2 regions of the Flexivirga aerilata genome follow, and region 1 is predicted to be linked to the other one. Evidence: predicted binding sites of a transcription regulator. Region 1 holds the regulator's gene; the other holds the start of a gene.
What was found. The regulator HspR, encoded in region 1, represses chaperone genes until heat shock. The targets are predictions, from matches to a motif close to AAGTTGAGTCNNNNNGACTCAACTT.
Positions count from the first base shown of each region.

Region 1 (4,416 bases):
TAGTCCGTCATCGAGCATCCTCCTCGGCGATCGCCCGCCAGACGGGGCCGGCCGGGTATTCGTAGTCTCGCAGCACGTCGTCGCGCAGCTGCGAGGAAAAACCCGGGGCGGTCGGCGCGACGTAGTGACCGTCGCTGACCACGGCGGGGTCGACAAACTCCCCGTGCAGGTGATCGACATACTCGATCACCCGATCCTGCGTCGTCCCGGTGAGCGCGACGAAGTCGAACATCGACAGGTGCTGGACCATTTCGCACAGGCCCACACCGCCCGCGTGCGGGCAGACCGGCACCCCAAATTTCGCCGCCAGCAGCAGGATCGCGAGGTTCTCGTTGACACCTGCCACCCGGGCCGCGTCGAGCTGCAGCACGTCGATCGACCCCGCCTGCAGGAGCTGCTTGAAAATGACTCTGTTCTGGGCGTGTTCGCCGGTCGCGACCTTCACCGGACTGACGCCGCGGCGGATGCGCGCATGCCCCAGCACGTCGTCCGGGCTGGTGGGCTCCTCGATCCAGTAGGGGTCGGAGGGCGTGAGCGCGCGCACCCACTCGACTGCCTCATCGACGTCCCACCTCTGGTTGGCGTCGATCGCGATGCGGACATCCGCGCCCACCGCCGCGCGCGCGATCTTCATCCGCCGGATGTCGTCCTCGAGGCACGCGCCGACCTTGAGCTTGATCTGACCGAAGCCGTCGGCGACCGCTTCCTTGGCCAGGCGCTCCAGCTTGTCGTCGGAGTAGCCGAGCCACCCGGGCGTGGTCGTGTATGCCGGGTAGCCGCGTTCGAGCAGCTGCCTCTCCCGCTCGGCACGCCCGGGCTCGGCCGCACGCAGCAGCTGCAGCGCTTCCTCCGGGGTCAGCGCGTCGGACAGATAGCGGAAGTCGACGAGCGCGACCAGCTCCTCCGGCGTCATCCGCGAAAGGAGTTGCCAGAGCGGCATACCCGCCCGTTTGGCACGCAAGTCCCAGAGCGCGTTGAGCACCGCGGCGATCGCCATGTGCATGACGCCCTTCTCGGGACCGAGCCAGCGCAACTGGCTGTCCCCGATGAGCGCACGTGAGGTGGCGCCGAGGTCCTCCAGCAAGGCGTCGGCGTCGTGACCGACGAGCATCGGCCGCAGGGCGTCGATGGCGGCGACCGCGACCTCGTTGCCACGCCCGATGGTGAAGACGAAGCCGTGGCCCGACAGCCCGTCGGGCGCATCGGTCTCGACGATCACGTAGGCCGCGGAGTAGTCGGGGTCGGGATTCATCGCGTCGGAGCCGTCGAGCTCACGCGAGGTCGGGAAGCGAATATCGAGCGTTCGCAACGCCGTTACGGTGCTCGTCACGGTTTTGCTCCGCTGTGGTGGCCGGTCAGGAGCTGACGGGCGATCGAGGCAGGCACCGGGCGACTCCTCCAGGTGGGGTGGAAGAGGACGTGCGGGCTGCGCCCACATGCCCACGACGAAAGATCCGATCTCTCGAGGTCTGTGCAACGTAGCACCTCGTGATGCGGCTGTCCATGACATGAAGTGCGGAGCAACGGGACAGGACTTACATCCGATCACTGCCGCACCGGGCTCGAGCCCGAGTCAGCTCCGCTGACGCCACACCACCAGCGCGCGGTCCGCCCGGCTGACGGGCGCACGCTGCCCCGGGCGCAGCGCGGTGATCTGGCCGTCCGAGCCGGCGGCGAAAACCCGGCCGGCGTTGTCGTCACGCAGCCGGTCGGCTTCCTTCATGAGCTCGGCGACCCGGGCCTGGAGGGCGTCGATCTGGTGCTCCAGCTCCAGGATGCGACGGATGCCGGCGAGCGAGACGCCCTCCTCCTGCGACAGCCGCTGCACCTCGCGCAGCAGCTCCAGGTCGCGCACCGAATAACGACGACCACCGCCCCGGGCTCGTGACGGAGTCACGATCCCGAGGCGGTCGTATTGGCGCAGCGTCTGCGCGTGTATGCCGGCGAGCTTGGCTGCCGCGGAGATCGCGTAGACCGGTGCATCGTCGGATGTGGTTGTCATGACGCGGCTTTCGCCGTCATCTCCGCTCGTGGGTCGGTGCCTTGCTGACGGTCGTGCTCGGCGAGCTTCTCGACCGCCTCACGCGTCTCGTCGGTCAGCTTCTCGGGCACCACGACATGGACGGTGACGATCAGGTCGCCCGAGCCGGACTTGGTCTTGATGCCACGACCCTTGACCCGCAGCTTTCGACCGGAGGGTGTGCCCGGCTTGATCTTCACCTTCACGCCCTTGCCGTCCATCGTCGGCACGGTGACCGTCGCACCCAGCGCGGCCTCGGCGAAGGTGACCGGCAGCTCGACGGTGAGGTTGTCACCCTCCCTGCCGTACACCGGGTGCGGCAGCACGGTCACGTGCAGCAGCAGGTCTCCCGGCTGTCCGCCGTTGGGGCTCGGCTGACCCTTGCCGCGCAGGCGAATCGTCTGACCGTCCTTGACCCCAGCGGGGATTCGGGTCTTGATCGTCTGCCCGTCGGCGGCGCGCAGCTCGACCGTCTCGCCGGCCGCGGCGTCGCGGAAGCTGAGGGTCGTGCGTGCTTCGAGGTCGGCACCCTTGCGGGGGCCTGCGGCATACCCGCCGTAGCCGCCGCCATAACCGCCGCCATAGGGCGAGCCGTATGACGCGCCGCCCCCGCCGCCGAAGGCGCCGAGGATGTCGTCGAGGTTGATCTGCTCGCCGGCACCGGGCCCGCCGGTCGAGAAGCGGACGTTGCCGCCACCGCCACCGCCGAACATCGAGCCGAAGAGGTCCTCGAAGCCGCCGGCGGAGCCTGCCCCGCCGGGACCGCCTGCCGTGAATCGTGCGCCACCACTGACCATCTGGCGCAGCTGGTCGTACTCCTGGCGCTTCTCCGGGTCGGACAGCACCGAGTTGGCCTCGCCGATGTCCTTGAACTTCTGCTCCGCGGCTTCGTCCCCGGGGTTCTGGTCGGGGTGCCACTTGCGGGCGAGTTTGCGATAGGCCTTCTTGATGTCGGCCTCGGAGGCGTCCTGCGGGACGCCGAGAATCTTGTAAAAGTCCTTCTCCAGCCAGTCCTGACTAGCCATGCAATCGCTCCTTCATGAAAGTCGTTGATCGAGTGGGGAATTCACGTGCGGCAACTCCCCACTCGATCAAGTCGACTTGGGCTGCCTCAGGACGGATCCGCGACGGCAACGCGTGCGGGACGGATGATGCGCTCACCCAGCCGGTAGCCCGGCTGCATGACCTGGACGATCGTGGTGCCCTCGGAACCTTCCGGCACCTCGGCCTCGATGTGCATGAGCGCCTCGTGCTCGGCCGGATCGAAGGCCTCGCCGACCTCGCCGAACGGTGCAAGTCCGAGCCGGGTCAGCGCGGCCTGCAGCTTGTCGGCGATCTTCTCGAAGGGCGAGCCCTCGAGATCGCCGTGCTGGCGGGACAGGTAGATGTCGTCGAGCACCGGCAGGATGCCCTCGACCACGCGGGCGGTCGCGGCGTCCTTGTTGGCCTCACGGTCCCGGTCGACACGTCGCTTGTAGTTGACGTATTCGGCCTGCAACCGCTGCAGGTCGGCGAGTCGCTCGGCCGCGAGGACGGTGTCCGGGTGCTCTCCCCCGGCCGCGCCCGGGGCGCCGGCATCGCTGCCGGCGGCCTCGGGTTGCGGTGCGTCCGAGGGGGATTCGCGGAGCTCGCCGTTCTCGTCGATGCGTCGCTTGTCGCGGATCACCGGCCCGGTGGGCTCTTCTTCCTCGGGGCGCCGCCCGCCGGGCTCCTCCGCAGAGGAGCCCGGACGGGGACCCTGGGTGGGGTCGGTCATGATCGGGGCCCCCGCAAAGCATCGGAGCGAGGAACGAGCGGAGAGCTTTGTGGGGTGATCACTTCTTGTCATCCTCGTCGTCGACAACCTCGGCGTCCACGACGTCCTCGTCACCCGAGGACGACGAGCCCGAGGCGTCCGCACCGCCGGCAGCACCAGCCCCCGCGGTGTCGCCACCCTCGGCGCCACCCTGGGACTGCTCCTGCGCGTAGAGCGCAGCACCCATCTTCTGCGACGCGTCGTTGACCTTGGTGGTCTTGGCGGAAAGGTCCTCGGCAGAGGTGTTTTCGTCCTTCAGCGCGTCCTTGAGCTCGGTGAGGGCACCCTCGACCTCGCTCTTGGAGTCGGCCGGCACCTTGTCGCCGTTGTCGGCGAGGAACTTCTCGGTGGAGTAGACCAGCTGCTCGGCGGTGTTACGCGCCTCGGTCTGCTCGCGCCGCTTCTTGTCCTCGGCCGCGTGCTCCTCGGCCTCCTTGACCATGCGGTCGATCTCTTCCTTGGCGAGCGCGGAGCCGCCGGAGATCGTCATCGACTGCTCCTTGTTGGTGCCGCGGTCCTTGGCGGACACGTGCACGATGCCGTTGGCGTCGATGTCGAAGGTGACCTCGATCTGCGGCACGCCGCGCGGGGCGGGCGCGAT
Region 1 is NZ_JABENB010000001.1:1,185,567-1,189,982, reverse strand. Features, by position in the region: gene HJ588_RS05625 (SDR family NAD(P)-dependent oxidoreductase) at 1-11, opposite strand, end outside; gene HJ588_RS05620 (enolase C-terminal domain-like protein) at 8-1,330, opposite strand; gene HJ588_RS05615 (heat shock protein transcriptional repressor HspR) at 1,574-2,002, opposite strand; gene HJ588_RS05610 (DnaJ C-terminal domain-containing protein) at 1,999-3,045, opposite strand; gene HJ588_RS05605 (nucleotide exchange factor GrpE) at 3,132-3,776, opposite strand; gene dnaK (molecular chaperone DnaK) at 3,835-4,416, opposite strand, start outside.

Region 2 (4,416 bases), 160 kb from region 1:
CGCGATCACCGCGTTCTTCGGTTCCCGGCACGCCTCGGCGACCACCGCGATCGATTTCGCCTCCGCTGGTTCGACCGGCACCCCGGCCGCTGCAGCGTGCCGGGCCACCCATTGGGTGGTGTTCGCCGCCGTCGAGCCCGCGACCGTGCCCCGGTCCACCGCATCCGCGGTGACCACCGCAGCAACTTGAGCCGACCGCCCGTGCAGCCGCAACACCACCTGGGTCAGCGACTCCAGCTGTCTGTCGCCGAGTTGGTGCACCACCTCCGGCACCTCGTCCAGCAACGCCGCGACCGCCTGCAACTGCGCCAAAACCTCCGGCCCACGACCCGGCTCAACCGGCACCCGCGATACCCCGTCCGGCACCTCCGGACGCTCCGGCAGCGGCACAGCAGAATCAAGAGACATAGCCCGAATCTCCTTCCGCCGCAGTCGTTTTCGTCGTTGTGATCATCATAACGTCGACCACCGACAACCGGAGGTCTGTTCGAACGAACTTCGCGAAACTGTCTGCCCGTGCGACGACGCAGCGTGATCGCTCAGGAGATCGGCGACGAGTCGCCGCGCGGCGCCTATCGTCCGCGGCGGAGGGGTTGCCAAGCGAAACCGGCGGTCGTGCGAGTCACGTGGCCGGGACCGAAGTGGCAGGGCAACAACAGACCTCCGCTGTCGGCGAGTTTCTCCACCAGCTGCCTTCGCGTCTGGTGCGCCCGGTCCGGGTCGAAATCACCGGAGTGCGCCAACGCGAGATCAGCCATCTGAAACGGATGGTGCAGCAGGTCGCCACAGACGACGGCGAACTCATCGCCGTGGCTCAGTTCGACGACCACATGCCCGGCGGTGTGACCCGGGGCGGCACGCACGGTCACTCCGTGCCCCAGATCGACGGGCAGGTCGACCTCATCGATCAATCCAGCGTCGAGCACGGGACGCACGCTGTCCTCGTAGGTGCGGGCCAGGTCCGCCACCGGCCCGTCGACATCCGCCGTGGCCACCAGACTTTGCAGCCAGGCGAGTTCTTCCCGGGGCACCAGGTGCCGGGCGCGGGGAAAGACCGGCACCCAGGAAGCATCGACGAGACGCGTCAGGCCACCGCAGTGATCGGGATGCAGGTGTGTGCACACCACGACATCGACGTCTTCCGGCTCGACGACCGTCGCCAGCCGGTCGAGATAGTCGGTGTGGAACCCATCGTGCGCAGTCAGGACCGGCCGGTGCTTGTCATTGCCGTTCCCGGCATCGACCAGCATCGTCAGGTCGGGCGTGCGCACTACATAGGTGGCGATCGTGAAATCCAGCGAGTCGCCTGCGTAGAGCTCGGGCGTGACGGCCGGGAACATGTCAGCCGGCGCGAATCGCCACGACTCGAGCTCGACGACGCGCTCGACCTCAACCGGCCCGACGCTGTACGTCATGCTTCGCAGTGTGCCGACTGGTCGGCACCACACTCGAGCGCGACCCAGCGACATACGACCGTGATCACATAGTCGAACTCCGCGGGCGTCAGATCGTGACCCTTGCGAATGCCGTGCGTGCGCTGCAGGCAACTGCGACAACACGTGCCGGTCGCGTGCTGGGCCCGAAACACCGGATGGCCGCCCCACGGGGTCTGCTTGCCGTCCTTCACCGGCCAGGCAGGCGCGAGTCGCCGCGCGATCAGGTCGCGCGCGTGTGCGCGCACCACCGCCATACCGCGCTGCGCCACGAACTCCCGCTCCGGCGGGCGCAGGTGGAAGCGCGCGCGGAACGGCTGGCGGCCGATCGCCGCCAGCCGCGCGTCGATCGTCGCCGGGTCGATGCACGTGATGGACATGCTTCGAGGCTAGAAGCCGGGTGTGACAGTCCGGCGTCCCGTGACCAACCGTGCGCCTGACGTCACCCTCGCTTACGAGACGGTGAGTCCTCTCTCGATCCGGCCCGTCGCGTATGACGGGAGCCGCGCCCCATCCGCTCCCGGATACCGATCGGCAACTGCCCGCGCGAACCGGACCGAAGTCCGCAACTCGGGAATGAAACAACCCGCGCAAGCCTTGAGTGCATAAGACTCAACTTCCGATGAGCGGCCCGGCTCGTCCACCGGCACCGACCGACGAACCCGCCCGGACCGCACCAACGCTTGTAGGAGAGCGATGACCACGACCTTCGAGCTGCCGGTGCTCTTTCTGCACGATCAGGTGGCCCTGCCCGGAATGACCCTGCCGATCGAGCTGGACGACGAGGCCCGCGCGGCCGTCGACGCGGCTCGCGCGGCCGACAAGGACCAGCTGCTGCTGGCTCCGCGCATCGACGACCAGTACCCGACCCACGGCGCGATCGCCACGATCGAGCAGGTCGGCCGCATGCCGAACGGCGAACCCGCCGCGGTGCTGCGCGCCACCCGCCGCGCGAAGATCGGCCGCGGTGTCGCCGGCCCCGGCGCCGCCCTCTGGGTGGAGGCCGAGACCGTCGACTCCCCCGCGCCGAGCGACCGCACCCGCGAGCTCGCGACCGACTACAAGCGACTCGTCGTCGCCAGCCTGAAGCGCCGCAACGCGTGGCAGGTGATCGACCACGTCGAGTCCACCGACGACCCGTCCGCGCTGGCCGACCTGGCCGGCTGGGCGTCATACCTCTCCCTGCAGCAGCGCGTGCAGCTGCTCGAGGAGGCCGACCTCGACACCCGGCTTGAGAAGCTGATCGGCTGGACCGGCGACCACCTCGCCGAGCAGGAGGTCTCCGACAAGATCGCCAATGACGTGCGCGACGGCATGGAGAAGAGCCAGCGGGAGTTCCTGCTGCGCCAGCAGCTCGACGCCATCCGCAAGGAGCTCGGCGAGAACGAGCCGGAGGGTTCGGAGGACTACCGCGCCCGCGTGGAGGCCGCCGACCTGCCCGACGCCGTCCGCGAGGCGGCGCTGCGCGAGGTGGGCAAGCTGGAGCGCTCCAGCGAGCAGAGCCCGGAGGGCGGCTGGATCCGCACCTGGCTCGACACCGTGCTCGAACTGCCCTGGAACGACAAGACTTCCGACGCCACCGACATCTCGGCGGCGCGTGAGGTGCTGGACGCCGACCACCACGGCCTGGAGGACGTGAAGGACCGCATCGTCGAATACCTCGCGGTGCGCGCCCGTCGCGCCGAGCGTGGCCTGGACGTGATCGGTGGTCGTGGTTCGGGTGCCGTGCTGGCGCTCGCCGGCCCTCCCGGGGTCGGCAAGACCTCGCTCGGCGAGAGCGTGGCGCGCGCCCTCGACCGCAGGTTCGTGCGCGTCGCCCTCGGCGGCGTGCGGGACGAGGCCGAGATCCGTGGTCACCGCCGCACGTATGTCGGGGCGCTCCCCGGCCGCATCGTGCGCGCGATCAAGGAGGCCGGCTCGATGAACCCCGTCGTGCTGCTGGACGAGATCGACAAGGTCGGCTCGGACTTCCGGGGCGACCCGGCGGCGGCGCTGCTCGAGGTGCTCGACCCGGCGCAGAACCACACCTTCCGCGACCACTACCTCGAGCTCGACCTCGACCTTTCCGACGTGCTCTTCATCGCGACGGCCAACTCGCTGGAGACCATCCCGCCGGCCCTGCTGGACCGGATGGAGCTGGTCGGCATCGACGGCTACACCGACGACGACAAGGTCGCCATCGGCGCCCAGCACCTGCTGCCCCGGCAGCTGGAGCGGGCCGCGCTGACCGCCGACGAGGTCACGATCTCCGACGACGCGCTGCGTGAGATGGCCGGCAACTACACCCGCGAGGCGGGCGTGCGCCAGCTCGAGCGGTTGATCGGCAAGGTGCTGCGCAAGGTCGCGACCAACCTCGCGACCGACAAGGCGACCGCGCCGGTGCAGGTCGAGGTCGGCGACCTGCGCGACTACCTGGGTCGTCCCCGGTTCACCCCGGAGTCGGCCGAGCGCACCTCGGTGCCCGGCGTCGCGACCGGACTCGCGGTCACCGGCATGGGCGGCGACGTGCTCTTCATCGAGGCGGCCAAGCCGCTGACGACACCGTATGACGGCACTCCCGCAGGCAGCGAAAACGCTTCGGAGGCAATCGTTTCCGGCGCTAGGGCGGGCGACCCGCGGCTCACGCTCACCGGCCAGCTCGGTGACGTGATGAAGGAGTCGGCGCACATCGCGCTGTCCTACCTGCGGGCCCACGGCAGCGAGCAGGGCATCGACCCGTCGACGCTCAGCGGCTCGGTGCACCTGCACGTGCCGGCCGGCGCGACCCCGAAGGACGGCCCGTCCGCGGGCGTCACGATGGTCACCGCGCTCGCCTCGCTCGCGACCGGACGCCCGGTGCGCAGCGATGTCGGCATGACCGGCGAGGTCACGCTCAACGGCCGGGTGCTCCCGATCGGTGGCGTGAAGCAGAAGCTGCTCGCCGCGCAGCGTGCGGGCCTCGCCACGGTCTTCATCCCGCAGCGCAACGAGCCCGACCTGGACG
Region 2 is NZ_JABENB010000001.1:1,344,064-1,348,479, reverse strand. Features, by position in the region: gene HJ588_RS06385 (HNH endonuclease signature motif containing protein) at 1-408, opposite strand, end outside; gene HJ588_RS06380 (MBL fold metallo-hydrolase) at 573-1,415, opposite strand; gene HJ588_RS06375 (DUF4186 domain-containing protein) at 1,412-1,813, opposite strand; gene lon (endopeptidase La) at 2,130-4,416, shown strand, end outside.
Region 2: lon (endopeptidase La) is a predicted target of HspR. The motif match lies at 2,028-2,052, and genes of this name have one in related genera.